2 regions of the Streptococcus gwangjuensis genome follow, and region 2 is predicted to be linked to the other one. Evidence: predicted binding sites of a transcription regulator. Region 2 holds the regulator's gene; the other holds the start of a gene.
The links. The regulator NrdR, encoded in region 2, represses ribonucleotide reductase genes. The targets are predictions, from matches to a motif close to ACACNATATATNGTGT.
Positions count from the first base shown of each region.

Region 1: a site for NrdR is predicted at 7,342-7,357, ahead of nrdH (glutaredoxin-like protein NrdH). Genes of this name have one in related genera too.

Region 1 is NZ_CP032621.1:930,038-945,321, reverse strand. It holds gene lacA (galactose-6-phosphate isomerase subunit LacA) at 1-53, shown strand, start outside; gene lacB (galactose-6-phosphate isomerase subunit LacB) at 202-717, shown strand; gene D7D53_RS04685 (tagatose-6-phosphate kinase) at 728-1,657, shown strand; gene lacD (tagatose-bisphosphate aldolase) at 1,659-2,639, shown strand; gene D7D53_RS04675 (DeoR/GlpR family DNA-binding transcription regulator) at 2,705-3,472, opposite strand; gene nrdF (class 1b ribonucleoside-diphosphate reductase subunit beta) at 3,614-4,576, opposite strand; gene nrdE (class 1b ribonucleoside-diphosphate reductase subunit alpha) at 4,771-6,930, opposite strand; gene nrdH (glutaredoxin-like protein NrdH) at 7,011-7,229, opposite strand; gene D7D53_RS04655 (phosphocarrier protein HPr) at 7,580-7,843, shown strand; gene ptsP (phosphoenolpyruvate--protein phosphotransferase) at 7,849-9,582, shown strand; gene adcAII (zinc-binding lipoprotein AdcAII) at 9,725-10,642, shown strand; gene D7D53_RS04640 (pneumococcal-type histidine triad protein) at 10,650-13,178, shown strand; gene D7D53_RS04635 (pneumococcal-type histidine triad protein) at 13,336-15,284, shown strand, end outside.
Region 2 is NZ_CP032621.1:1,297,945-1,313,228, reverse strand. It holds partial or broken gene D7D53_RS10350 (N-acetylmuramoyl-L-alanine amidase family protein) at 434-784, shown strand; gene D7D53_RS06365 (MIP/aquaporin family protein) at 1,005-1,673, shown strand; gene queF (preQ(1) synthase) at 1,837-2,328, opposite strand; gene queE (7-carboxy-7-deazaguanine synthase QueE) at 2,347-3,063, opposite strand; gene queD (6-carboxytetrahydropterin synthase QueD) at 3,056-3,499, opposite strand; gene queC (7-cyano-7-deazaguanine synthase QueC) at 3,499-4,152, opposite strand; gene trxA (thioredoxin) at 4,354-4,668, opposite strand; gene D7D53_RS06335 (DUF4649 family protein) at 4,684-4,905, opposite strand; gene D7D53_RS06330 (MarR family winged helix-turn-helix transcriptional regulator) at 5,005-5,385, opposite strand; gene D7D53_RS06325 (CidA/LrgA family protein) at 5,668-6,042, shown strand; gene D7D53_RS06320 (LrgB family protein) at 6,039-6,734, shown strand; gene gggC (streptosactin export ABC transporter GggC) at 6,786-8,333, opposite strand; gene D7D53_RS06310 (hypothetical protein) at 8,472-9,239, opposite strand; gene D7D53_RS06305 (ABC transporter ATP-binding protein) at 9,255-9,950, opposite strand; gene D7D53_RS06300 (GntR family transcriptional regulator) at 9,955-10,320, opposite strand; gene nrdR (transcriptional regulator NrdR) at 10,460-10,933, shown strand; gene D7D53_RS06290 (DnaD domain protein) at 10,934-12,103, shown strand; gene dnaI (primosomal protein DnaI) at 12,104-13,000, shown strand; gene D7D53_RS06280 (NADPH-dependent oxidoreductase) at 12,997-13,710, shown strand; gene der (ribosome biogenesis GTPase Der) at 13,724-15,034, shown strand; gene D7D53_RS06270 (hypothetical protein) at 15,118-15,284, shown strand, end outside.

The sequences.
Region 1 (15,284 bases), 370 kb from region 2:
ACGATGGTGGACGTCACCAAATTCGTGTCGATATGTTGAACAAAATGTGCTAATACTCTTCAAAAATCAAGATAATCTGTTGTCAGCTCACTTTAGCTAACCTCAGTTATGCTTGCAGCTCGCTTCCTAAGCTAATCTTGATTTTTCTTGAGTAGGGATAAATGATATTAGATTTACATAATTAATCGGAGGGAATAACTAATGAGAATTGCAATTGGATGTGACCACATCGTAACAGATGAAAAAATGGCGGTTTCAGAATTTTTGAAATCAAAAGGATATGAAGTCATTGACTTTGGTACATATGACCATACACGTACTCACTACCCAATCTTTGGTAAAAAAGTTGGTGAAGCTGTAACTAGCGGTCAAGCTGATCTTGGGGTATGTATCTGTGGTACTGGTGTTGGTATCAACAACGCTGTAAATAAAGTTCCAGGTGTTCGTTCTGCCTTGGTTCGTGATATGACAACAGCTCTTTATGCTAAAGAGCAATTGAACGCTAACGTTATCGGTTTTGGTGGTAAGATTACTGGTGAATTGCTCATGTGCGATATCATCGAAGCTTTCATCCATGCTGAATACAAACCATCTGAAGAAAACAAGAAATTGATTGCGAAAATTGAACACGTTGAAAGTCACAATGCTCAACAAACAGACGCAAACTTCTTCACTGAATTCCTTGAAAAATGGGATCGCGGAGAATACCACGACTAAGAGGTGACCTATGATTTTAACAGTCACAATGAACCCATCCATTGATATTTCCTATCCCTTGGATGAGTTGAAGATTGATACTGTCAATCGTGTGGTGGATGTAACCAAAACGGCTGGTGGTAAGGGACTCAATGTTACCCGAGTACTTTCAGAATTTGGGGATTCTGTTCTTGCTACTGGTTTAGTGGGTGGCAAACTTGGTGAGTTTTTGGTTGAAAATATCGATGATCAAGTAAAGAAAGATTTCTTCTCAATTCAGGGAGAAACTCGGAACTGTATCGCTATTCTCCACGGAGACAATCAAACAGAAGTTCTTGAAAAAGGTCCTGTTGTATTGGATCAGGAAGGTCAAGACTTTTTGGTACATTTCAAAAATCTCCTGGATTCAGTTGAAGTAGTCGCTATTTCAGGTAGTCTCCCAGCTGGTCTTCCAGTTGATTACTATGCGAGCTTGGTAGAACTTGCTAATCAAGCTGGTAAACCTGTAGTCTTGGACTGCTCTGGTGCTGCTCTTCAGGCTGTTCTTGAATTACCACATAAACCAACAGTCATCAAACCAAATAATGAGGAATTGTCTCAACTTCTAGGAAGAGAAGTTTCTGAGGATTTGGATGAATTAAAAGAAGTTCTTCAAGAACCTTTGTTTGCAGGTATTGAATGGATTATCGTTTCACTTGGTGCCAACGGTGCCTTTGCCAAACATGGAGACACTTTCTACAAGGTAGATATTCCTAGAATTCAGGTGGTAAATCCTGTTGGATCTGGAGATTCTACTGTAGCAGGAATTTCTTCAGGACTTCTTCACAAAGAATCGGATGCAGAATTACTCATCAAGGCAAATGTCCTTGGTATGCTCAATGCTCAAGAAAAAATGACTGGTCATATCAACATGGCCAATTATCAAGCTCTATATGATCAATTAATAGTAAAAGAGGTATAAAATGGCTTTAACAGAACAAAAATGTGCACGCTTAGAAAAACTTTCTGATGAAAATGGAATCATCTCAGCTCTTGCATTTGACCAACGTGGTGCTTTGAAACGCCTCATGGCTCAACACCAAACAGAAGAACCAACTGTAGCTCAAATGGAAGAACTGAAAGTCTTGGTAGCAGATGAATTGACTAAATACGCTTCATCAATGCTTCTTGATCCTGAGTATGGACTTCCAGCGACTAAAGCTCTTGATGAAAAAGCTGGTCTTCTCCTTGCTTATGAAAAAACAGGTTATGATACAACAAGCACAAAACGCTTGCCAGACTGCTTGGATGTTTGGTCTGCAAAACGTATTAAAGAAGAAGGTGCAGATGCAGTTAAATTCTTGCTTTACTATGATGTAGATAGCTCAGACGAACTTAACCAAGAAAAACAAGCTTACATCGAACGTATCGGTTCTGAGTGTGTGGCTGAAGATATCCCATTCTTCCTTGAAATCCTTGCTTACGATGAAAAAATTGCTGACGCCGGTTCTGTAGAATATGCGAAAGTAAAACCACACAAAGTTATCGGTGCTATGAAAGTCTTCTCAGACCCACGCTTTAACATTGACGTCTTGAAAGTAGAAGTTCCTGTTAACATTAAATATGTTGAAGGCTTCGCTGAAGGTGAAGTAGTTTATACACGTGAAGAAGCAGCAGCCTTCTTCAAAGCACAAGATGAAGCAACTAACTTGCCATACATCTACTTGAGTGCTGGTGTATCAGCTAAACTTTTCCAAGATACTCTTGTATTTGCCCATGAATCAGGTGCAAACTTTAACGGAGTTCTTTGTGGCCGTGCTACATGGGCTGGATCAGTTGAAGCTTACATCAAAGATGGTGAAGCAGCAGCTCGTGAATGGCTTCGCACAACTGGATTTGAAAACATTGATGAGCTCAATAAAGTTCTTCAAACAACAGCGACTTCATGGAAAGAACGCGTGTAAGAAAGTCTTTTAAAACTGAAATTTTTAATACTTACAAAAATCCCCACCAATCGGTGGGGATCATTTTATGGTTTAGAAAGAATAATTTTTGTTTGTTTTGAAAGTTGTTCAAACGTTTCTTTGCTCAGTTTAGAGTCTGAAACGATGATATCAATATCAGAGATATTGTAGAAGGTATAAAAATCAAATTTATTGAACTTACTATTGTCAGCTAGTAAGTATTTTTTATTGGAATTATTGAGGGCGATGCGTTGAGATTCACCTTCCTCTTCACTAAAGGTCGCAATCGCATTGTCCTGAATACCATTACAGCTAACGAAGGCTTTAGAAAATTGTAAATTGGCCAAGTTTTGCAAGGTTAGTGTTCCCACAAATGCTCCAGTGATAGAGCGGTAATTCCCACCAATTAAAATCAAATCTGTTAGTTTTCGTTCGTTTAAGATGAGAAAGACTGGTAAACTGTTTGTTACAACACGAATATTATCAATTGGAAGTTCACGAGCAAAAGATTCTAAGGTCGTACCAGGGCCGATAAAAATAGTTTCACCCTCATCGATTAAATGGCCTGCAAAACGGCTGATTTCTTGTTTTTCTGCGATTTGTAAGCTTTGTTTTTCGATATTGGAACGTTCATTATTTAAAATAGAACCTGTGCGAATTTTTTCAGCTCCCCCGTGCACCCGAACAAGTAAATCCTTGTCTGCCAACTCTTGCAAGTAGCGTCTAGCAGTCATATCAGACACATCCAAGCGAGTCATGATTTCTTTTACAGTAATAGTTCCCTTTGTATTTATCGTTTCTAGAATATTATCTAGTTTTTCCTGCTTTAGCATCGTTATCACCTCTATTTCTATTACTATTTTATCATAAAGTATTCAATCAATCAATTTAAAAAACAAAAGAAAACAAAAACAAAAATATCATGGTTGTTTTAAACAAACCATGATATTGATATCACTTCTGAAATTGTTGACTTAGTCTAAACCGTAGTTGTAGTCATCGTCTTGCATGGCTTCAACTTCGCCAAGAAGGTAACCATTTCCGACTTGAGAGAAGAAGTCGTGGTTAGATGTTCCTGTTGAAATACCGTTCATAACGATTGGGTTGACATCATCTGCTGAATCTGGGAAGAGTGGATCTTGCCCCAAGTTCATAAGTGCCTTGTTAGCATTGTAGCGAAGGAAGGTTTTGACTTCTTCCGTCCAACCAACACCATCATAGAGGCTTTCTGTGTAGCCTTCTTCATTTTCATAAAGAGTATAGAGCAGGTCGTACATCCATTCTTTTAACTTTTCTTGTTCTTCTTCAGGCAATTCATTGAAACCGAGTTGGAATTTATATCCGATGTAGGTTCCGTGAACAGATTCATCACGAATAATCAATTTAATGATTTCCGCAACGTTGGCTAGCTTGTTGTTACCAAGATAGTAGAGGGGAGTGAAGAAACCAGAGTAGAAGAGGAAGGTTTCAAGGAAGACGCTGGCTACTTTCTTTTCAAGTGGGCTACCGTTTAGGTAGATTTCGTTGACAATCTCAGCCTTCTTTTGTAGGTAAGGATTGGTATTAGTCCATTCGAAAATTTCTTCAATCTCAGCCTTAGTATTTAAGGTAGAGAAGATTGATGAGTAAGATTTAGCGTGGACAGATTCCATAAATTGGATGTTATTGAAAACAGCTTCCTCATGTGGTGTACGGATGTCCGCGCGAAGGGCTTGAACCCCAGTTTCAGATTGCATAGTGTCGAGAAGGGTTAAACCACCAAAGACTTTTCCTACCAAGTCTTTTTCTACATTTGATAGCTTTCTCCAGTCATCCAAGTCATTTGACAAGGGAATACGTGTATCGAGCCAGAATTGCTCCGTCAACTTTTCCCAAGTTGATTTGTCGATGACATCTTCGATGGCATTCCAGTTAATGGCTTTGTAGTAAGTTTCCATTTTGAAATCTCTTTCTGTGTTTAGTATTGCGAACTCACAATTATTTTATTTTATCATAATTCTAGAGGAGTATCGCACAAAAAGTCGGAAGTCCGACTTTTGTGTTTTTCCATAGTATAGATGCTTATTCCAGTTTAGTTTAGCAGGGTGAATGAATCACTAATTTGAGAAAATGTAGTTTCCTCAAGCAAAGATTAAATCACACAGCTTTCACATTGGTTAGCACCGACTTCTCCACCGTCGTCTGTAAAGGTACGGACGTAGTAGATAGACTTGATTCCCTTGTTAAAGGCATAGTTACGAAGGATAGACAAGTCACGTGTCGTTTGTTTGTTTTCTTTCTTCCATTCGTAAAGTCCTTTTGGAATGTCACTACGCATGAAGAGGGTGAGTGAAAGTCCTTGGTCCACGTGCTCAGTCGCAGCAGCGTAAACATCAATCACCTTACGCATATCCATGTCGTAGGCAGAAGTGTAGTAAGGAATGGTTTCTGTTGACAAACCAGCAGCAGGATAGTAGATTTTACCAATTTTCTTCTCTTGGCGTTCTTCGATACGTTGCGTAATCGGGTGGATAGAAGCAGAAACATCGTTGATATAGCTGATAGAACCATTTGGTGCTACAGCAAGGCGGTTTTGGTGGTAAAGACCATCTGCTTGAACCTTGTCGCGAAGTTCAGCCCAGTCAGCAGCACTTGGGATAAAGACATCTTTGAAGAGTTCTTTAACACGGTCTGATTTTGGAACAAACTCGCCTGTAATATACTTGTCAAAGTAGCTTCCCTTAGCATAGTCTGATTTTTCAAAGTTATGGAAGGTAATACCACGTTCACGCGCGATATTGTTTGACTCAACCAAGGTCCAGTAGTTCATGAGCATGAAGTAGATGCTTGTAAATTCAACAGACTCAGGCGATCCATATTCAATCAATTGTTGGGCAAGGTAGCTGTGAAGTCCCATAGCACCAAGACCAAAGGTATGAGCTTGGCTATTTCCGTGGTCGATGGTAGGCACAGCTACGATGTGTGAACTATCTGTAACGAAAGTAAGGGCACGAACCATAGCACGGATAGAACGACCAAAGTCAGGGGAAGTCATCATGTTAACCACGTTGGTTGAACCAAGGTTACATGAAACGTCCGTCCCCATTTGAAGGAATTCTTGAGCATCGTTGATCAAGCTTGGTTCTTGAACTTGAAGAATCTCAGAACACAAGTTACTCATAATAATCTTACCATCAACTGGATTTGCACGGTTAGCCGTATCAATGTTGACTACATAAGGGTAGCCAGATTCTTGTTGCAATTTAGAGATTTCAGTTTCCAAATCACGCGCCTTGATTTTTGTCTTGCGGATATTTGGATTTGCGACTAGCTCATCGTATTTTTCAGTGATGTCGATGTAGTTAAATGGCACACCGTATTCAAGCTCTACTGAGTATGGGCTGAAGAGGTACATTTCTTCATTTTTACGTGCTAATTCGTAGAATTTATCGGGCACCACAACACCAAGTGAAAGGGTCTTAACACGAACTTTTTCATCGGCGTTTTCTTTCTTAGTGGAAAGGAAGGCAATAATATCTGGGTGGAAGACGTTGAGGTAGACAACACCAGCACCTTGACGTTGACCCAATTGGTTTGAGTAAGAGAAGCTATCTTCGAAAAGTTTCATAACTGGAACGACCCCAGAAGCTGCTCCTTCATAGCCTTTGATAGGTGCACCAGCTTCACGAAGGTTGCTGAGGGTAATTCCAACACCACCACCGATACGTGAAAGTTGAAGAGCTGAGTTGATAGAACGTCCGATAGAGTTCATATCATCTGTTACCTGAATTAAGAAACAGGATACCAACTCCCCACGACGAGCACGTCCAGCATTCAAGAAGGAAGGAGTAGCAGGTTGGTAGCGTTGGTGGATGATTTCATTGGCAATATCGATTGCAACAGCTTCATTGCCATCAGCGAAATAAAGGGCGTTAAAGAAGACGCGGTCTTCCATGCTTTCAAGATAATATTCACCGTCGTTGGTTTTCAAAGCATATTGATTGTAAAATTTATAGGCAGCCATGAAAGACTTGAATTGGAAATTTTGATCTTTGATAAATTGCGACAATTCTTCCAAAAATTCTGGACGGTATTTCTTGATAAAGTCTGTTTCGATGTAGTTGTGTTCAATGAGGTAGTTGATTTTATCCTTGATTGAATCAAAAACCATAGTGTTTGGAACTACATTTTCTTTAAAGAAGGCATCCAAGGCTTCCTTATCTTTATGAAGCATGATTTGTCCATTGACAGGACGGTTGATTTCGTTATTGAGACGGAAGTAAGTCACGTCCTCAAGATGTTTTAATCCCATAAAATTTCCCTTATCTAATTACAAAAGAAAGGCTTCTAAGTTAGCCCTAGAAGCAGTTTCTTCTGGATGATGTACTAAGATTATGCTAATTGTTTCAATTTTCCTGGTTGGAAACCTGAAAAGACTTCAGTTGGTGTTTGGATAACAGGAGCTGCGCTGAAACCGAGCTCTTTAACTTGATCGATGTACTCAGGTTGCTCATCGAGATTGATTTCGCGATAAGCGACATTATTACTGTCCAAGAAACGTTTGGTCATTTTACATTGGACACAGTTGTTTTTAGAATAAACGGTTACCATTGTGTAACTCCTCTTTCAAAATAGATTACTTTCCTAGTATATCAGAAAATAAATTTTTGTCAATGATTTGAAACTAAATATAGTGGTCTATTTTTCTGCTCGAGCTCACAAAACACAATATGTAGTGTTTGCTTTGTGAAATAGTGATGATAATCCTACAAGTAGTTTTTTGGAAAACTATATCCTGTGTTTTGTTATCTAAAATAGAAGATTTTCAGCAAGTTATCTGAAAGGAAATCGAATAAATCCCATAAAATGCTTGAAAAAAATTCTAGAAGATGATATAATACCAAATTGTAAGGGTTATCACATATAACTCAAAAAAGAAAGAACAAAAGGAGAGTCAAACTATGGCTTCTAAAGATTTCCACGTAGTGGCAGAAACAGGTATTCACGCACGTCCAGCAACATTGTTGGTACAAACTGCTAGCAAATTTGCTTCAGATATCACTCTTGAGTACAAAGGTAAATCAGTTAACCTTAAATCAATCATGGGTGTTATGAGTCTTGGTGTTGGCCAAGGTGCTGATGTAACTATCTCAGCTGAAGGTGCAGATGCAGATGACGCTATCGCTGCAATCTCAGAAACAATGGAAAAAGAAGGATTGGCATAAGGAAAATGACAGAAATGCTTAAAGGAATCGCAGCATCTGATGGTGTTGCAGTTGCAAAAGCATATCTACTCGTTCAACCGGATTTGTCATTCGAGACTGTTTCAGTCGAAGATACAAACGCAGAAGAGGCTCGTTTGGATGTAGCTCTTGAAGCTTCTCAAAACGAGCTTTCTCTTATCCGTGAGAAAGCTGTAGGTACGCTAGGTGAAGAAGCAGCTCAAGTTTTTGACGCTCATTTGATGGTTCTTGCTGACCCAGAATTGATTGGTCAGATTAAAGAAACAATTCGCGCTAAGAAAGTCAATGCTGAAGCAGGTCTTAAAGAAGTGACTGACATGTTCATCACTATCTTTGAAGGAATGGAAGACAATCCATACATGCAAGAACGTGCAGCGGATATCCGCGACGTGACAAAACGTGTGTTGGCTAACCTTCTTGGTAAAAAATTGCCAAACCCAGCTTCTATCAATGAAGAAGTAATCGTAATTGCGCATGACTTGACACCATCTGATACAGCTCAATTGGACAAAAACTTTGTAAAAGCTTTTGTAACAAACATCGGTGGACGTACAAGCCACTCAGCTATCATGGCACGTACACTTGAAATTGCAGCTGTATTGGGAACAAATAACATTACTGAAGTAGTGAAAGACGGTGATATCCTTGCCGTTAACGGAATTACTGGTGAAGTGATTATCAACCCAACAGATGAACAAGCGGCAGAATTTAAAGCAGCTGGTGAAGCTTATGCTAAACAAAAAGCTGAATGGGCACTTTTGAAAGATGCTCAAACAGTGACTGCTGACGGTAAACACTTTGAGTTGGCTGCTAACATCGGTACTCCAAAAGACGTTGAAGGTGTTAACAACAACGGTGCAGAAGCTGTTGGACTTTACCGTACAGAATTCTTGTACATGGATTCTCAAGACTTCCCAACAGAAGATGAGCAGTATGAAGCATACAAGGCTGTTCTTGAGGGAATGAATGGTAAACCAGTGGTTGTTCGTACAATGGATATCGGTGGAGATAAGGAACTTCCTTACTTCGATATGCCACACGAAATGAACCCATTCCTTGGATTCCGTGCCCTTCGTATCTCTATTTCTGAAACTGGAGATGCAATGTTCCGTACACAAATCCGTGCCCTTCTTCGTGCTTCTGTTCATGGTCAATTGCGTATCATGTTCCCAATGGTTGCCCTCTTGAAAGAATTCCGTGCAGCTAAAGCAGTTTATGAAGAAGAAAAAGCAAACCTTCTTTCTGAAGGAGTTGCAGTTGCGGATGACATCCAAGTTGGTATCATGATTGAAATCCCTGCAGCAGCAATGCTTGCAGACCAATTTGCAAAAGAAGTAGACTTCATGTCAATTGGAACAAACGACTTGATCCAATACTCAATGGCAGCAGACCGTATGAACGAGCAAGTTTCATACCTTTACCAACCATATAACCCATCAATCCTTCGCTTGATCAACAACGTTATCAAGGCAGCTCACGCTGAAGGTAAATGGGCTGGTATGTGTGGTGAGATGGCTGGTGACCAAAAAGCTGTTCCACTTCTTGTCGGAATGGGCTTGGATGAATTCTCTATGTCAGCAACATCTGTCCTTCGTACACGTAGCTTGATGAAGAAATTGGATACTGCTAAGATGGAAGAGTACGCAAACCGTGCCCTTACAGAGTGTTCAACAATGGAAGAAGTTCTTGAACTTCAAAAAGAATACGTTAACTTTGATTAATCGAAAAGTCCTTGCAACTAAGTTGCAAGGTTTTTTTATAGTTTAAAATCATAAAATCTATTAACTAGTTCATAAAATGCTTGACAATAAAAAAAATCGGAGTAGAATATTAACTAGTTAAATAACTAGTTAAGGAGTTTTTATGAAGAAACAAAATTTGTTTTTAGTGTTGTTAAGTGTCTTTCTTTTGTGTTTAGCTGCTTGTGGGCAGAAGGAGAGCCAGTCAGGTAAAGGGATGAAAATTGTGACTAGTTTTTATCCTATCTATGCCATGGTCAAGGAAGTATCTGGTGACTTGAATGATGTTCGAATGATCCAGTCAAGTAGCGGAATTCACTCCTTCGAACCTTCAGCAAATGATATTGCAGCCATCTATGATGCAGATGTCTTTGTCTACCATTCGCATACACTTGAATCTTGGGCGGGAAGTCTGGATCCCAATCTAAAAAAATCCAAAGTTAAAGTTTTAGAAGCTTCAGAAGGAATGACATTGGATCGTGTCCCTGGTCTAGAAGATGTGGAAGCAGGTGATGGAGTTGATGAAAAAACGCTTTATGATCCTCACACTTGGCTAGATCCTGAAAAAGCTGGCGAAGAAGCCCAAATTATCGCTGATAAACTTTCAGAGGTTGATAGTGAACACAAAGAAACTTACCAGAAAAATGCGCAAGCCTTTATCAAAAAAGCTCAAGAATTGACTAAGAAATTCCAGCCTAAATTTGAAAAAGCGACTCAGAAAACCTTTGTAACCCAACATACGGCCTTTTCTTATCTAGCGAAGAGATTTGGACTTAATCAACTTGGTATTGCAGGCATCTCTCCAGAACAAGAACCAAGTCCAAGACAACTAACAGAAATTCAGGAATTTGTTAAAACCTATAAGGTTAAAACAATTTTTACAGAAAGTAATGCTTCTTCGAAAGTAGCTGAAACTCTTGTTAAATCAACAGGTGTAGGTCTTAAAACTCTGAATCCTTTAGAAGCAGACCCACAAAACGATAAGACTTATCTAGAAAACCTAGAAGACAATATGAGTATTTTAGTAGAAGAATTGAAATGAGGAGATTATGAAAATCAATAAAAAATATCTAGCTGGGTCAGCAGCTGCACTTGTTTTAAGTGTCTGTGCTTATGAACTAGGTTTGCATCAAGCCCAAACTGTAAAAGAAAATAATCGTGTTTCATACATTGATGGTAACCAACCAAGCCAAAAGGCAGAGACTTTGACACCTGATGAAGTCAGTAAAAAAGAAGGTATAAATGCTGAGCAAATTGTTATCAAGATTACGGACCAAGGTTATGTGACTTCTCATGGAGACCATTATCACTACTATAATGGCAAGGTTCCTTATGATGCTATCATCAGTGAAGAACTTCTGATGAAAGATCCAAATTATCAGTTGAAGGATTCAGACATTGTCAATGAAATCAAGGGTGGCTATGTGATTAAGGTAGATGGTAAGTATTATGTCTATCTAAAGGATGCAGCCCACGCTGATAATGTTCGATCAAAAGAAGAAATCACTCGTCAGAAGCAGGAACACGGTAGTAATCACGGAGGTGGTTCTAGCGATAAAGCGGTAGTAGCTGCTAGAGCTCAGGGCCGCTATACAACGGATGATGGTTATATCTTTAATGCCTCTGATATCATTGAGGACACGGGTGATGCCTATATCGTTCCTCATGGCAATCATTTCCACTATATTCCTAAGAGTGACTTGTCTGCCAGTGAATTAGCTGCAGCTCGAGCCTTCCTATCTGGAAAAGGTAATCAACCAAGCTCAGTTGGGTATCGTCCTTCAACAAATTCTTCTAGCAGCTCATCAGAGGCATCAAATAGTAGTTCATATGGACAAATGAATCAAAGCAATGTTGAAGCAAATACTAGAAGATGGACTCCAAGTGTTAGCCCACAAGTGGATAATAGCTATCAAGCTAGTCCGAGTGAAGACGTATCTAGTCTCTTGAAACAACTTTATGCCTTGCCACTCAGTCAACGACATGTGGAATCAGATGGACTTGTCTTTGATCCGGCGCAGATTACAAGAAAAACTGCGAATGGTGTTGCAGTGCCACACGGAGATCATTATCACTTTATTCCTTATTCTCAAATGTCTGATTTAGAGCAGAAGATTGCGAGAATGATTTCTGAAAATTATCAAGGAAATCATACTACTGCAGGTGGCAAAGAATTAAAACCAATTCCGAATCCAAGTCTTCCAAATTTAATTCCATCTCCTGTTTTGCCAGCTCTTACCTTAAAACCTTTGAAACCTATTGTAAAGCCGGCTCCTACTCCAAATCCTAAAATAGACTCAAATTCTTCTTTGGTTAGTCAGCTGGTACGAAAAGTTGGGGAAGGGTATGTATTCGAAGAAAAGGGCATCTCTCGTTATGTCTTTGCGAAAGATTTACCATCTGACACTGTTAAAAATCTGGAAAGCAAGTTATCAAAACAAGAGAGTGTTTCACACGCTTTAACTGCTAAAAAAGAAAAAGTTGCTCCTCGTGACCAAGAATTTTATGATAAAACATATAATCTGTTGGCCGAGGCTCATAAAGCTTTATCTGAAAATAAGGGTCGTACTTCTGATTTCCAAGCCTTAGACAAATTAGCAGAACGCTTGAATGATGAATCTTCTAATAAAGGAAAATTGGTAGATGATTTATTGGCATTCCTAGCACCAATTACTCATCCAGAGCGACTTGGCAAACCAAATTCTCAGATTGAGTATACCGAAAATGAAGTCCGCATTGCTCAATTAGCTGATAAGTATACAACTTCAGATGGTTACATTTTTGACGAACATGATATTATCAGTGATGAAGGAGATGCCTATGTAACGCCTCATATGGGACATAGTCACTGGATTGGAAAAGACAGCCTTTCTGATAAGGAAAAAGCTGCGGCTCAATCTTATACTAAAGAAAAAGGCATCCTACCTCCGTCAGCAGACGCAGATGCTCAAGCAAATCCAACTGGAGATAGTGCAGCGGCCATTTACAATCGTGTGAAAGGTGAGAAACGAATTCCACTCGTTCGACTTCCATACATGGTTGAGCATACAGTTGAGATTAAAAATGGTAATTTAATTATTCCTCACAAGGATCATTACCATAACATTAAATTTGCTTGGTTTGATGATCACTCATACAAAGCTCCAAATGGTTATACTCTGGAAGACTTATTTGCGACGATTAAGTACTATGTTGAACATCCTGATGAACGTCCACATTCTAATGACGGATGGGGAAATGCCAGCGACCATGTCTTAGGTAAGAAAGACCACAGTGAAGATCCCAAAAAGAACTTCAAAGCGGATGAAGAACCAGTAGAGGAAACACCTGCTGAGCCAGAAGTTCCTCAAGTAGAGACTGAAAAAGTAGAAGCCAAGCTCAAAGAAGCAGAAGCTTTGCTTGCGAAAGTAACGGATGCTAGTCTGAAAGGAAATGCGACAGAAACCCTAGCTGGTTTACGAAATAATTTGAGTCTCCAAACCATGGATAATAATGGTATCATGGCAGAAGCAGAAAAATTACTTGCGTTGTTAAAAGGTAGTAATCCTTCGCCTGTAAGTAAGGAAAAAACAAATTAATGAAAAATGGGAGTCTCGATAAAGAGGCTTTCATTTTTATTGTGTATATACGAAAAATTCTTGACAAGCAGTACTAAAAAGAGTAAACTATTAACTAGTTAATTAACTGGTTTATTATTTTATAGTGAATCAAATAGAGTTAAGAAAAGAGGAAAGAATGAAAATCAATAAAAAATATCTAGCTGGGTCAGCAGTAGCACTTGTTTTAAGTGTATGTGCTTATGAACTAGGTTTGCATCAAGCCCAAACTGTAAAAGAAAATAATCGTGTTTCATATATCGATGGCAACCAACCAAGCCAAAAGGCAGAGACTTTGACACCTGATGAAGTCAGTAAAAAAGAAGGTATAAATGCCGAGCAAATCGTTATCAAGATTACGGATCAAGGTTATGTGACTTCTCATGGAGACCATTATCATTACTATAATGGCAAGGTTCCTTATGATGCTATTATCAGTGAAGAACTGCTGATGAAGGATCCAAATTATCAGTTGAAGGATTCAGACATTGTCAATGAAATCAAGGGTGGCTATGTGATTAAGGTAGATGGTAAGTATTATGTCTATCTAAAGGATGCAGCGCATGCTGATAATGTTCGCTCAAAAGAAGAAATCACTCGTCAGAAGCAGGAACACAGTAGTAATCATGGAGGAGTTTCTAACGATAATGCGGTAGTCGCTGCTAGAGCTCAGGGTCGTTATACAACGGATGATGGTTATATCTTCAATGCGTCTGATATTATAGAAGATACAGGTGATGCCTATATCGTTCCTCATGGCAATCATTTCCACTATATTCCTAAGAGTGACTTGTCTGCCAGTGAACTGGCTGCAGCTCGAGCCTTTCTATCTGGGAAAGGTAAACACCCAAGCTCAGTTGGGTATCGTCCTTCAACAAATTCTTCTAGCAGTAGCGCATCAGAGACATCGAATAGTAGTTCATATAGACAAACTAATCAAAGCAATGTTGAAGCAAATACCAGAAGATGGGCTCCAAGTGTTAGCCCACAAGTAGATAATAGTTATCAAGCTAGTTCGAGTGAAGACGTATCTAGTCTCCTGAAACAGCTTTATGCCTTGCCGCTTAGTCAACGACATGTGGAATCAGATGGGCTTGTTTTTGATCCAGCGCAGATTACAAGAAAAACTGCGAATGGTGTTGCAGTGCCGCACGGAGATCATTATCACTTTATCCCTTATTCTCAAATGTCTGACTTAGAGCAGAAGATTGCAAGAATGATTTCTGAAAATTATCAAGGAAATCATACTACTGCAGGTGGTAAAGAATTAAAACCAATTCCGACTCCAATCCTTCCAAATCCAATTCCTGCTCCAGAGCCTACCCCAATACCAAGTCCACAACCTGTACCAAATCCTAAACCAACTCCAAGCAATCCAATTGATGGAAAATTGGTAAAACAGGTGATTCGAAAGGTGGTTGATGGTTATGTCTTCGAAGAGAATGGAATTTCGCGTTATATTTCTGCCAAGGAACTTTCAGCAGAAACTGTTGCAGCCATTGATGATAAACTTGCCAAACAAGAGAGTTTGTCTCATGAGTTAGGAGCTAAGAAAACCAATCTTGCATCTGGTGATCAAAAATTTTACAACAAAGTTTATGATTTACTAGCAACAGTTCATCAAGATTTGATTTCCAATAAAGGGCGCCAAGCTGATTTTGACACTTTGGATAGACTATTGGAACGTCTCAACGATGAGTCAAGTGATAAAGTCAAGTTAGTTGATGATATCCTTGCTTTTCTAGCGCCGATTCGTCATCCAGAACGTTTAGGAAAACCAAATGCACAAATAGCTTACACAGATGATGAGATTCAAGTAGCCAAGTTGGCAGGCAAGTATACAACAGAAGATGGCTATATCTTTGACCCCCGTGATATCACCAGTGATGAGGGGGATGCCTATGTAACTCCGCATATGAGCCACAGTCATTGGATTAAGAAAGATAGTTTGTCTGAAGCTGAAAGAGCAGCAGGGCAAGCTTATGCTAAAGAGAAAGGTTTGACGCCTCCTTCAACAAATCATCAAAGTTCAGGAAATACTGAGGCTAAGGGAGCAGAAGCGATTTACAATCGAGTAAAAGCAGTTAA
Region 2 (15,284 bases):
AACAAAACAAAATCAATCCAAGTTAAACGTTTTAAAATCTGCTAAATCTGAGTTGAGTAAACAACAAACTGCGTTAAATATTGCTAAATCTGAACTTTCGAAGCAAGAATCTCAATTAAATCGATTGAAAGCAATCAAAAATGATAAATCTCATGCTAGTAAGAATGAGGCACAGTCATTAGTCAATGCTAAAAATGATTTGTTGAAGGCGAAACAACATGTCCTTGCTCTCAAAAATGCTCCAAGAAAACTCGAGGAAGCTAAAAAAAGTTTGATGATCGCTAAACAGAAGCTTGAGGAATCTAAAAAAGCACTTGAAAATGCAAATGCTAAACTAAAAAATGCAAAAGTTAAAAAGGAAAATGCTAAGAAAGAATACATCAAAGTATCTGAAGCATTAAAAGTAAGACTTGCTTCCAAAGGAAGTTGGATTCAATCATCTGGTCGTTGGTGGTATAGACATAACAATGGTTCCTATACATCTAATGGATGGGAGCTAATCAATGGAAAATGGTATCATTTTGATCGCTCGGGTTGGATGCAGACTGGATGGGTCAAATCAAGTGGTTCTTGGTACTATCTTAACAATTCAGGCGATATGCAGATTGGATGGGCAAAAGTAGGTAATTCATGGTATTATCTCAATGATTCAGGTGCTATGCAAACTGGATGGTTCAATGTTTCAGGGAAATGGTATTATGCTTACAGTTCTGGTGCTTTAGCAGTCAATACAACTACACCTGATGGATATCATGTCAATTACAATGGGGAATGGATTAAATAGAGAGTTCTGTGCTATTTAAAAAGATTAATACAAACTCCTGTTTTATTCAGTATAGTATAACCATCAAATATAGAGAATTATAACTAATTGCAATACATTAAAAATATACAAATTTTGAAAACAATATTGCAACTGATACGAAATTTCCAAGCAATTTTCTTGAAACACTTTCCCTCTTTTGATAGACTAGTATCTAGTTTTTGAAAAAAGGAGAAAGAAAATGAAAAAATTTGTTGCTGAGTTAATCGGTACGTTCATGCTTGTGTTCATCGGAACAGGAGCTGTTGTTTTTGGAAATGGTCTTGATGGCCTTGGTCACCTTGGAATCGCCTTTGCCTTCGGTTTGGCCATTGTGGTTGCTGCTTACTCAATCGGAACTGTTTCAGGTGCTCACTTGAACCCAGCTGTTTCGATTGCTATGTTTGTAAACAAACGTTTGTCATCAAAAGACCTTGTCAATTACATCCTTGGACAAGTTGTTGGAGCTTTCATCGCTTCTGGCGCTGTCTTCTTCCTCTTGGCGAACTCAGGGATGTCAACTGCTAGTCTTGGTGAAAATGCCTTGTCAAACGGTGTTACTGTCTTTGGTGGTTTCTTGTTTGAAGTCATCGCAACCTTCTTGTTTGTCTTGGTTATCATGACCGTGACTTCAGAAAGCAAGGGTAATGGTGCGATTGCTGGTTTGGTAATCGGTTTGTCATTGATGGCCATGATCCTTGTTGGATTGAATATCACTGGGCTTTCAGTAAATCCAGCCCGTAGCTTGGCTCCTGCTGTCTTGGTAGGTGGCGCAGCCCTTCAACAAGTATGGATTTTCATCCTTGCCCCAATCGTTGGTGGCGTTCTTGCAGCCCTTGTTGCGAAAAACTTCCTTGGAACAGAAGAATAATTGAAACTCAAAAAGCCTTGCTCCTCGTTTTGAGGAACAGGGCTTTTTCTTATCTGTTTATACTCAATGAAAATCAAAGGGCAAACTAGGAAACTAGCCGCAGGCTGTACTTGAGTACGGCAAGGCGACGTTGACGCGGTTTGAATTTGATTTTCGAAGAGTATTAGCGGTTGTCAATTTTCTCTGGATAGAGGTCGTGTTGGAAGAGGCGTTGTTCTGCCAAGCCTTCATACTTAGTTCCTGGCTTACCGTAGTTGTAGTAAGGGTCAATTGAAATGCCCCCACGCGGAGTGAATTTTCCCCAAACCTCTAAATAGCGAGGGTCTAGCAAGTTGACCAAGTCTTTACCGATGGTGTTGATACAGTTTTCGTGAAAATCCCCATGATTTCGGTAACTAAAGAGGTAGAGTTTGAGGGATTTTGACTCGACACAGAGTTTGTCAGGAATGTAGGAAATATAAATGGTCGCAAAGTCTGGTTGAGCAGTGATTGGACACAGTGAGGTAAATTCAGGACAGTTAAATTTGATGAAATAGTCATTTTCCACATGACGATTGTCAAAAGATTCGAGGACATCTGGTTGATAGTCAAAGATGTAGTTGGTTTCTTTGTTGCCCAGTAGGCTGAGGTTTTTCATTTCTTCTTGTTGTGACATGATTTTTTCTTTCTAATCTTAAACACCACGTTGATTATCGTAGAGGAGGGTATGCAGTTGAGGAAGGACGCGGACATTGCCCCAGCTATCGTCGGCAGCGACGCGTTCCCAGAGTTCTTTGAGACGGTCCAGTTGATCTTGGATAATATTTCCTGTAGCCTTGGGTTCAGGATTTCCAGCAGATAAGAAAAGGACATCTGGTTGGTAGCGTTCTTGTATGCCTTTGGCAAAGGCCAAATCTGCATCGTCAAAGACAGGGATTTTAAAGGTGACCTTATCTGGATCCAGTTGGGAAACGATAAAGTCCAAGGTCTCAAAGTTGACTTCCATCTTGGATGAAGGAGGTTTGGGACTGAGAGTGACCTGGTCGATGTCTTTTAACCAATTTTGCCAGCGAGAACCTTGAGTCTCGACAGCAAGGGTGACACCGCGTTCCTTGAGTTTGGTGACCAATTCAGCCATGTTGGCTGCTAGGATAGCAGGATTTCCCCCAGATAGGGTTACATAGTCGTAGCTCCCCAATTTATCCAAGGCAGCAATGACCTCGTCAGCAGTCATACGAGTTGGCTTTTCAGAGCCATCCCAAGTAAAGGCAGAATCGCACCAGTCGCAGTGGTAGTCGCAACCAGCAGTGCGGACAAACATGGTTTTCTGCCCGATAGCACGACCTTCGCCTTGAAAGGTTGGGCCAAAAATTTCTAGAACTGGTAGTTTAAGGACACGTTCCCTAGTCATCTAACCACTCCCGTCTAAACTCCGCAAAGGCAGTCGGAGTCTCATAGAGGCGAACGTATTCCAAACGGAGACCGCGCTCGTCTGGCAACTCTTGACTCATGGTTTGGAAAATCCAGTAAACCATATTTTCAGCAGTCGTGTTCATATAAGGCAAAGTCTCATTGAGATAGCGATGATCCAAGTGGGGTTCTAAGTAGTTCTTGTAGATCGCTTTGATATCTCCGAAATCGTAGGTCATTCCACGTTCATCTAAAAATCCACTGACAGCAATCTGCAGATGATAGGTGTGACCATGAAGGGATTTGCATTTTCCTTCATAGTGAAAGAGATGGTGGGCAGCATCGAAGGTAAATTCTTTTGATACCAAGGTTCTGTGAGGATTGTAGACAAGAGACTCCCCGGTTTCCTGTTTGATTTCTTTGGGTGCAAAAAACATTAGACCTCTCCTTTCTGTGAAAGATAAACATCTAGACCATGTTGCCGTAGGTGGCAGGCTGGGCAATCTCCACAGCCACTTCCGATAATCCCGTTGTAGCAGGTTAAGGTCTTTTCACGAACATAGTCAAAGGCACCGAGTTGGTCGGCTAATTCCCAAGTTTCAGCCTTGTCTAGCCACATGAGAGGCGTTTGGATAACGAAGTCGTAATCCATGGCGAGGTTGAGGGTGACATTGAGGGATTTGACAAAGACATCACGGCAGTCAGGATAGCCTGAGAAGTCTGTCTCGCAGACACCTGTCACGATATCTTTAATGCCCCGTTGCTTAGCAAGAACTGCCGCAAAGGATAGAAAGAGGTGGTTTCGACCGTCAACAAAGGTATTGGGAACCTCTCCTTCTTTTTGCTCAATCTCTAGATCAGAAGTCAAGGCATTTTCAGTGATTTGCCCCAGCAGAGACATATCTAGGATGTGATGACGAACACCTTGTTCCTTAGCGATTTCTCTAGCAACTTGAATTTCGAGATGATGGCGTTGACCGTAGGCAAAGGTGACGGCTTCGACTGTTTCATAGTGTTCTTTAGCCCAAAAGAGGCAGGTTGTGGAATCTTGACCGCCACTAAAGACGACCAAGGCAGATTGACGTTTCATAGTACTCCTTCCAAAATGGGAAATGTTCAGAGCACGCAAAAAGCTCCCTTGAGGGAGCTAAAAAATACCAAGTAGAGGTTTTTTTTAGCGATGGCATGTCCCAAACATCGTAATATTCTACTTACAGTCTAGCATATTTTTTGAAAAATGGCAAAGGGCAAGAAAAAAGAGACCAAAGAAAGTACTTGGTCTCTAGTGTGATTAGCTCAATTCAGCAACGATGGCCTTGATTTGTTCTGCTGTGTGAACACCAGCAACTTGTTTCACCACTTGGCCGTCTTTTTTGAAGAGAAGAGTTGGGATAGACATGATTCCAAAAGCACGAGCTGTGTTTGGATTTTCATCAACGTCCATTTTAACGATTTTCAAGACATCTTCTGAAAGTTCTTCAGACAATTTATCCAAGATTGGACCTTGCATACGACATGGACCACACCAAGTTGCCCAGAAGTCTACCAAGACCAAACCGTCTTTTGTTTCTTGTTCGAATGTTGCATCTGTAATTGCTTTTGCCATTGTATTTCTCCTTTTTTAGTTATATTGGCTTAAATCTTGTTTCATGAGATAGAAGAAGACATCTCCATAAGTCCCATGGTAGTCCAAATCATGACCGTTGTAAGTTAATTTTTGGACGGGGTAGTAGTCTGCGACGCCGATAAGGCAAGCTTGTTGTGAACGATCAAAATCTTCATAAGATTCGAAAGTCACAGTTCTTTCGTTCTTGCTGGCATCTAGATAGGTAATTTCAATCATGTTTAAAACTCCTTTGTTTAATGATGATTTTATTTTACTCCTTGTAAAAGAGAATGTCAAGAAAAATGATTGCGCACGCAACTTTTTTAAAAAATCATCTTAAATTAAGAAATCCAAACCAGTTTCCAAGCTTTCTTCGACAGCTTTTTGTAGAGAGGCCAGTGTCTTTTGCCCATCACTTGTCAGGCAGATAAAGCTAGAGCGTCTATCTTGATCACAACACCTGCGACTAAGCAGACCGCAATTTTTAGCTTCCAAGCGAGCCACCATCCGAGAAACAGCGCTCGGGCTCAGATGAAGCTTATCTGGCAGGTCAATCTGGCGTAGAGATTTTTCTTGAGCCAAGTCCAGATAGTAGAGCAGGTAAAACTCTTTCAAGGTCAGATTTTGCTCGCTCTGCTGGGCAATAGTCTCTTCCAAGAGACTTTCAATTTCTTTCTGACGACGATTGAAGTCAAACCATTTTTCCAAATAGGTCATAGTATCTCCTTTCTTTTTAGAGTTATAAATAGAAGAAGGTCCATTCACGGACAATCTCTGTATCACAAGATGATTGCGCATGCAATAATTATACTACTTTTCAAGAAAGCTGGCAAGAAGGACGCTGGCATCTCTTATCCTAAATCATGCCTGTTTTCACAAGTCAAGAATTGTTTGTATCCCTTTTCCTTTCTAATTTTCATTATCTCTTGTGCATTTCCTTGAAATTTTCTGAAAAAAGAGTAAACTGGTATGCAAGAAGTCTATTTCGTGGAGTTTAGGATGAAATTATATGTTCAATTAATGATTCTCTTTGTGATTTCTCTAATCGGTGAGGGAATCTCCAGTTTCTTTCATTTGCCCATCCCAGGCAGTATTATCGGCTTAATCATTCTCTTTTTAGCCCTGCAATTCAAGTGGCTGAGAACCAGGCATGTCAACATGGTAGGGAATTTCTTGCTGGCCAATATGACCATTCTCTTTTTGCCACCAGCAGTGGGAATCATGGAAAAGTTTGATGTGATTGCTCCCTATCTTTTGCCAATTGTTTTAATTGTCTTTTTTGCAGCAGTCATCAATATTATCCTCATAGCCTTGGTAGTTCAGTTTATCAAGAGACGATTTGAGGGAGATTATGAGAAAGGAGATGCCAAATGACTGAATTTGTTTCCAATCCCCTGTTTGGGCTGGCCCTGTCTATCCTAGCTTATTTAGTAGGAATGCTGATTTACAGACGTTTTCCCCATCCATTGACAACGCCCTTGCTTTTGTCAGCTGTTTTCATTATCATTTTTCTAAAAGTGACGGGTATCTCTTACCAAGATTACTACCAAGGTGGTGTTTATCTGAACAACTTGATTGTTCCATCGACAGTGGCTTTGGGGATTCCGCTTTATAAGAGTTTTCACTTGATGAAGCACCATGCTCGGAGTATTCTCTTTGGTAGTCTGTTAGCAGTAGTTGTCAATACCTCTTTCACAGCCTTTGTAGCCAAAATCTTTGGGATGGACTTTTTCCTAGCCATTTCTCTCTTTCCCAAGTCAGTAACAACCGCTATGGCAGTGGGAATCACAGAAAAATTGCAAGGTTTGACGACCGTGACCTTGGTGGTTGTAGTGGCAACTGGGATTTTAACCAGTGTCATCGGACCAACCCTTTTGAAGTGGTTGAAAATTGACGATCCAGTGGCTGTTGGCCTTTCCCTTGGTGGAACAGGTCACGCAGTTGGAACAGGAACAGCCTTTCGATACGGCTCTGTAGCAGGAGCTATGGGTGGTTTGGCTATCGGTGTCACAGGTATTCTCTATGTCTTTGTCAGCCCTATCGTAGCTAGTTTGATATTGAGTTAAAAAGCAAGGAATTCGGGTTCCTTGCTTTTTCAAATCGTATGTTATAGACTATTACTTTTCTTTGCTTAAGTGAATGACTTGGTCGTAGTGTTTTAAGTCTTCTTCTGTGTAGTGGTGAATGACTTCAATGACTGTTTGAGGTAGGGAGAAGAGCAAGTCGCTAATTTTTCTGCTATTTTCCGAGTCAAGATTGGCCTTAATCTCATCTGCTAAGATGAGTTGGCTATCATGGTAGAGGGCACGAGCGATTTCTAGGCGTTGTTTCTCGCCACCAGATAGACTATCATTTCTGAGCGTTCGATTTTTCAAATGTTCTAATCCTGTTTTTTTGAGGATATGATTTAAAGTATCTGGATTTTTATCCAGTCCCAGAAGGATATTGTCTTCCAGAGAGAGCGTGTCAAAGTAATGGCTATCTTGGAGGATATAGGAACTAAAGCTTGTGATTTCTTGACATGACAGGTTCTGGCCAGCAAAGCGAATCTGTCCACTTGTCGGTGTCTCTTCTCCATGAATGATATTGAGCAGGGTTGTTTTACCAGAGCCACTTTCCCCGATAATAGCAATTTTTTCTCCTTGCTTGATGTGCATGGAAATCGGAGATAAGAGGATATTCCCATCTTTTTCTAGGGAGATGGTGTTAAGCTGGATAGGGAAAATATTTTCTATGCTTCTAGGCGAGATGGAGTCAGACTGACCCAAAAGTTTTTGGTATTTGTTGAGAAGAGTTCGAGTCGCTTTTCGGGTGTTGGTAAAGTAGGCCAACTCTTGGAATTGATAGCCGATATTATGGGAAACTAGATAGATAGCCACAAAACTCGCCGCATCTAAATAATTATAGTAGGTCATAAAGCCACCAATGACGATTGGTGTGACTGAGCAAAAGGCATCGATGCTATTGATAAAGAGACTATTTAAAGTTCGTTGTTTTTCATAGTTGATTTCGGCATCTAGACTGCTTTGTAATTGTTTTTGATAGCGAGTAAAAAAGAAATCTTGCCCCTGATAATGGCGAATTTGTTGGCTACCGCCAATAAAATTTGTCAAGCTTGCTAAGTAGCTCTGGTTAACAGTGGACCGCTTTTCAGAAAGTGAATCCAAACGCTTGGATCCGATAGCACTGCAGAGTACAGGAAAGGAGTAGAAGAGGATGAAAATTAAGCCTAGGTAAAAATTGGTCCACAAGGCATAGAGAATGGACGCAGTGGTGAAACCAAGAGAAGAAATAATGATAACCGTTGGTTCAATATAGCTTTCTTCTAGTTGCTTGACGTCGTTTTCTAGGTCAGACAAAATATCCTTTTCATCAATCTCATAACTGTTTAAAAATCGCTTGAAAATAGCACTCTTGATTCCATATTTGAAGTCAGTAATCAAACGTGCGTAGTAATAGCGTTTCCCAGCTAAGCCTAGTAATAGAATGAGGTTTCCAAGGATTCCTAAAATCAAAACTTTCCAAAGAAGGCCTAGTTCTTGATTGGTAAAACTGGCAACAATATTCTGAACAAGGGCTGGCGTGATAATTGCTTCCAGCCAAGTAATGGCAATAGAAAAGAAGTAAAGTACGAGGTGCTTCTTGGTAACAAATCTTCTCAGCATAAAGAGTTGACCTCCTTATCGATATACATGTAATTAGTTTTAAAGTCATTATACTCCTTTTTATTAAATGCTTCATATAAAAATGTAAATCTTGAGGACGAAAAAAGCCTAGCGAGTTATTGTCGCTAGACTCTGATATTATTGTAAATTAACCTTGTTTTTCAAAATGTGATAAGTTCCTAGATAGTAGATGGCTATAAGAATAACTTCTTCCAGAATAGTCATGATAATACCCATCTGGAACTGATCAGCCCCTCCTGTGGTTGATGGGAAGTAGAAACCAGGGTTAGAACGATAGAAGAGTTCAATAAAGCCAACGACGATTTGGATACCAATGTAGGCTACAATTGACAGTGCGGTACGGTATTCATTGAAAAGCTGTCCAATGGAAATAGCCAAGTAGATGCAGAGGATTCCAGAAATAGTATTTAGTAGGAAGGATACCCCCATAAGAGAGAGTTGAGGAAGATGTGTTTCTATAAATGGAATCAAGTCAGAAGTTGCAAACCAATCTGGAGCCGTTAGGGTCAGAACAATGAAAGCACTGATTGCTAGTACAGTAGTACTGACAATAGACCAGATAAAGGCACCGACTAGTTTGGCTGAGATGATATAATGTTCAGAAACTGGCAATGTCAAAGTCAGATAACCTTGTCGGTCATAGACACTACCTTTGAAGCGTTTAATAATCAAGAAGATAGTTGAAATCACAAGTGTAACCATCAAACCACCAAAGACAGTGGATAGAAAAAATAGCATAGTAGCCTGACTTTCTTGGTAAGGTAGATTTTTAAAGCCTTGTGTCTGTATTCCGATAAAGGCAGAAAGGGCTAGAACGGCAGCGTAGAGGGCTAAATACCACTTGTTAACATTTTTAAATTCGTAGCGAACTAAATTCCAAAACATAATAATCTCCTTTGCTTAGGCCTTAAATTCCTGACGGAAGAGTTGGTCAATGGATTCACCTGACTCATAGCGAATATCATCGACATTTCCTTGACGGACAACTTTTCCGTCTTTGAGGAAGACAATTTCATCCAAGATTGGCTCGATATCAGAAATCAAGTGGGTAGAAATCAAAACGGTAGAAGTTGGGGAGTAGTTATTGATAATGGTATTGAGGATATAATCACGGGCTGCTGGGTCCACCCCGCCAATTGGTTCGTCCAAAACGTAGAGGCGGGCATCACGACTCATAACCAAAATCAGTTGTACCTTTTCCTTGTTTCCTTTTGATAGTTTCTTGAGACGACTATTTTCATCAATTCCTAGGTCTGCAAGTAGATGATGGGCGCGTTCAAGATTGAAATCTTTATAGAAGGTCTTGAAGTAGGTTAGGGCTTCTTTGACCTTCATTTGTTCATTGAGATAGGTCGTATCCGGCAAATAAGCTACGATAGCCTTGGTTGCTGGGCTTGGGTCCATGTCGTTGATCAGGACACGTCCTTGATCTGGTTGTAAGAGGCCATTGATTAGTTTAATCAGGGTTGTTTTTCCTGAGCCATTTGGCCCAAGAAGACCAACAATTTTTCCAGCTGGGATGTCAAGTGAAACATTTTCAAGGGCTGGGGTTTCTCCATAAGATTTGGATACATTTTCAAATGCTAGTAATGACATAGGCTTAAACTCCTTTAATATAATCGCCGACTACGCCTGGTAGTTCTTCTTTTTCATAGCCAAAATGGGTCATGGAGGAAACGAAGTGTTCCAATTCTTCTTCCGATAATTGTTTGCGCGATTGGGTGATCAGTTCCTTATCCTCAGTCACAAATCGTCCAGTTGTTCGCTTGCTGTAGACAAATCCTTCTCGTTCGAGGTCTGACAAGGCTCTTTGGATGGTGTTTGGATTGACACCGGCCTCGCTAGCCAGCTCTCTCACGGTTGGAAGTTGTTGATTGGGTTCCAGTGTATGGGAAACAATCTGAAGCTTGATTTTCTCCATAATCTGTAAATAGATGGGTTTTTTGTTGTCAAATGTCCAGGACATCTTGGTCTCCTTTCTTTTATCCTTTTGTCTTAATTAAATAATACAACAAAACAAAAAACTTGTCAAGCAAAAAGAAGAATTGTTTTGGGAATCGTTTAAAAAATGGTATAATGAAAAGAAAACGATAAGGAGGGAAAGGATGCGTTGTCCAAAATGTGGGGCTACCAAGTCAAGTGTTATCGATAGTCGCCAAGCAGAAGAAGGGAACACTATTCGTAGAAGACGTGAGTGTGACGAATGCCAGCACCGTTTTACAACCTACGAACGGGTAGAAGAAAGAACCTTAGTGGTTGTTAAAAAAGATGGCACACGGGAACAATTCTCCAGAGATAAAATCTTTAATGGGATTATTCGCTCAGCCCAGAAACGTCCTGTGTCAAGTGATGAAATCAACATGGTAGTCAATCGTATCGAACAGAAACTCCGTGGTCGAAATGAAAATGAAATTCAAAGTGAGGACATTGGTTCACTCGTCATGGAGGAGTTGGCTGAACTGGATGAGATTACCTATGTACGTTTTGCCAGTGTATACCGTAGTTTTAAGGATGTGAGTGAGCTAGAGAGCTTGCTCCAACAAATCACCCAGTCCTCTAAAAAGAAAAAGGAAAGATAAATGAAGCCAATTGACCGTTTTTCTTATCTAAAGAATAATCGGGTGTCGCAAGATACCTCATCTCTGGTACAGTGCTACCTCCCGATTATCGGTCAGGAGGCACTGAGCCTTTATCTTTATACAATCAGTTTTTGGGATAATGGCAGAAAGGAATACCTTTTTTCAAGCATTCTTAACCATCTCAACTTTGGGATGGATAGACTGATAAAATCCCTGAAAATCCTATCTGCTTTCAATCTCTTGACCCTCTATCAAAAGGGGGACGTTTATCAGCTAGCCCTCCATGCTCCTCTATCTAGTCAAGACTTCTTGGAGCATCCTGTTTATCGCAGACTTTTGGAGAAAAAGATTGGCGATGTAGCTGTAGAGGATTTGAAAGTTGAGAGTGCTGAGGGAGAAGAAATATCTGTCTCACTCAATCAAATCTTTCCAGATTTGGCAGAACTAGGAAGTCAAGAAGACCTTAGTCTCAAGAAGAAAGTGGCCAACGATTTTGACTTAGACCATTTTCGTCAGCTTATGGCTCGAGATGGGCTTCGCTTTGCGGATGAGCAGTCCGATGTCTTAAACCTCTTTGCCATTGCCGAGGAGAAGAAATGGACTTGGTTTGAAACCTATCAATTGGCTAAGTCAACAGCTGTTTCTCAGGTTATTTCAACCAAACGCATGCGGGAAAAAATTGCTCAAAAACCGGTTTCCTCTGACTTTAGTCCTAAGGAAACAACTATTATCAAAGAAGCTAAAAGTAAGACTGCCCTGCAGTTCTTAGCAGAAATCAAGCAAACACGCAAGGGGACCATTACCCAAACAGAAAGAGAACTCTTGCAACAGATGGCTGGCTTGGGCTTGCTGGACGAAGTCATCAATATCATTCTCTTATTGACCTTTAATAAGGTGGATTCGGCAAATATCAATGAGAAATATGCCATGAAGGTAGCCAATGACTATGCCTATCAAAAAATTCATTCGGCAGAAGAGGCAGTCTTGCGCATTCGTGAGAGAGGGCAGAAGAATCAGGCTCGAAAAAGCAGTAAACCCAGTCCTACCAAGTCCAATGTACCCAAGTGGAGCAATCCAGATTATAAGAATGAAACCAGCGAGGAAACTCGTCTGGAATTAGAACGTAAGAAACAAGAACTATTAGCTCGATTAGAAAAAGGAGGAGATTAGATGGAAAGTGTCGGAGACGTACTCAAACGTCAACCTAGCCGTTTTCATTATCAAGATTTGGTCCAGAAAATCATGAAGGACCCTGATGTTGCGGCCTTTATCCAGCAAGAATCCCTCAGCCCAGAGGAATTGAATCGCAGTATCTCCAAGTTTAATCAGTACATCACCGAGCGTGACAAATTTCTCCGTGGGGATACGGATTATATTGCCAAAGGCTACAAGCCGATTTTGGTTATGAATCATGGCTATGCGGATGTTTCTTACGAAGAAACTCCTGAACTAATTGCGGCTGAAAAAGAAGCGGCTATCAAGAACCGTCTCAAGTTAATCAATCTGCCAGCCAGTCTTAAAAAAGTAAGTTTTGCGGATGTTGATGCAGATGATGAGAAACGTTTCACTGTTTTTCAACGTTTGGTTGAATTTTCAGAAGCCTATCCTCATGTCCGTAAAGGTCTCTATCTCTATGGAGACTTTGGTGTGGGCAAAAGTTTCATGGTGGCTGCCTTAGCCCATGATTTATCAGAAAAACGTGGTGTTTCCTCCACTCTCCTCCACTATCCTAGTTTTGTCATCGATGTCAAAAATGCTATCGGTGATGGCAATGTCAAGACCTTGGTGGATGAGATTAAGCTTTCTGAAGTCCTGATTTTAGATGATATTGGTGCCGAGCAATCAACAGCTTGGGTGCGTGACGAAATCCTGCAGGTCATTCTCCAATATCGGATGCAGGAAGATTTACCGACCTTTTTCACCTCCAACTTCAACTTTGAAGAATTAGAGCTGCATTTCGCTAAAGGGAAACATGGAAATGACGAAACCTGGGAAGCCAAACGAGTCATGGAACGCATCCGATATTTGGCTGAAGAGACTCGTTTAGAAGGAGTGAACCGTCGATGACAGAAACAATTAAACTGATGAAAGCTCATAAGTCTGTTCGAAGATTTAAAGAGCAAACCCTCCCTCAGGAGGACTTGACTGAAATCCTGACAGCAGCCCAGATGGCCTCGTCTTGGAAGAATTTCCAATCCTACTCTGTGATTGTAGTCCGAAGTCAAGAAAAGAAAGATGCTCTGTATGAATTGGTGCCTCAAGAAGCCATTCGCCAGTCAGCTGTTTTCCTTCTCTTTGTCGGAGATTTGAACCGTGCAGAAAAGGGAGCACGACTCCATACGGATACCTTCCAACCTCAAGGTGTAGAAGGTCTCTTGATTAGTTCAGTCGATGCGGCTCTTGCTGGACAAAATGCCCTGTTGGCAGCTGAAAGCTTGGGCTATGGTGGTGTGATTATCGGTTTGGTTCGATACAAGTCAGAAGAAGTGGCAGAGCTTTTTAACCTGCCTGACTACACCTATCCTGTCTTTGGGATGGCACTGGGTGTGCCAAATGAAGAACATGAAGTCAAACCTCGCTTGCCATTGAATCAAGTGGTGTTTGAGGAAGAATATCAGGAACAAACAGTTGATGCGATTGAGGCTTATGACCGTGTACAGGCGGACTATGCTGGAGCGCGTGCGACCACAAGCTGGAGTCAGCGCCTAGCAGAACAGTTTGGTCAAGCTGAACCAAACTCAACTAGAAAAAATCTTGAACAGAAGAAGTTATTGTAGAAAGTGAGAAATTATGGCCCTACCAACTATTGCCATTGTAGGACGTCCCAATGTTGGGAAATCAACCCTATTTAATCGGATCGCTGGTGAGCGAATCTCCATTGTAGAAGATGTCGAAGGAGTGACACGTGACCGTATCTATGCAACGGGTGAGTGGCTCAATCGTTCTTTTAGCATGATTGATACAGGAGGAATCGATGATGTCGATGCTCCTTTCATGGAACAAATCAAGCACCAGGCAGAAATTGCCATGGAAGAAGCTGATGTTATTGTTTTTGTCGTGTCTGGTAAGGAAGGAATTACCGATGCAGACGAATACGTAGCCCGTAAGCTTTATAAGACCCACAAACCAGTTATCCTCGCAGTCAACAAGGTGGACAACCCTGAGATGCGAAATGATATCTATGATTTCTATGCCCTTGGTTTGGGTGAACCATTGCCTATCTCATCTGTCCATGGTATCGGTACAGGGGATGTGCTAGACGCTATCGTAGAAAATCTTCCAAATGAATATGAAGAAGAAAATCCAGATGTTATAAAATTTAGCTTGATTGGTCGTCCAAACGTTGGAAAATCAAGCTTGATCAATGCTATCTTGGGCGAAGATCGTGTTATTGCTAGTCCCGTTGCTGGAACGACTCGTGACGCCATTGATACCCACTTTACAGATACAGATGGTCAAGAGTTTACCATGATTGATACGGCTGGTATGCGTAAGTCTGGTAAGGTTTATGAAAATACTGAGAAATATTCTGTCATGCGTGCCATGCGAGCTATTGACCGTTCAGATGTAGTCTTGATGGTCATCAATGCGGAAGAGGGTATCCGTGAATACGACAAGCGTATCGCAGGATTTGCCCATGAAGCTGGTAAAGGAATGATTATTGTGGTCAACAAGTGGGACACGCTTGAAAAAGACAACCACACCATGAAAAACTGGGAAGAAGATATCCGTGAGCAGTTCCAATACCTGCCTTACGCACCGATTATCTTTGTATCAGCCTTGACCAAGCAACGTCTTCACAAACTTCCTGAGATGATTAAGCAAATCAGTGAAAGTCAAAATACACGTATTCCATCAGCTGTTTTGAACGATGTCATCATGGATGCTATTGCTATCAATCCAACACCGACAGACAAAGGAAAACGCCTCAAGATTTTTTACGCTACCCAAGTGGCAACCAAACCACCGACCTTTGTTATCTTTGTCAACGAAGAAGAACTCATGCACTTTTCTTACCTGCGTTTCTTGGAAAATCAAATTCGCAAGGCCTTTGTTTTTGAAGGAACACCGATTCATCTCATCGCAAGAAAACGTAAATAAAAAAGTAGAATCTGGAATGACATTTCCAGATTTTTTTGATAGAATGAAGTTGAAGAAAACGCTATCAAAGAGAGGTGTTGAAGATGGAACATTTGTTTAAATTCTTACTTTTAGCACCTTACTTTTATTTTGATAACTGGATTGAAAAGGCCAACAGAAATAGTAAATTTTTCCCAATTTTTTACTATTTTTACTGGGTTTACATCCCTCTCTATTCTCTTTTTAGTCTTGCTTGGACAGTTGTTTCAGT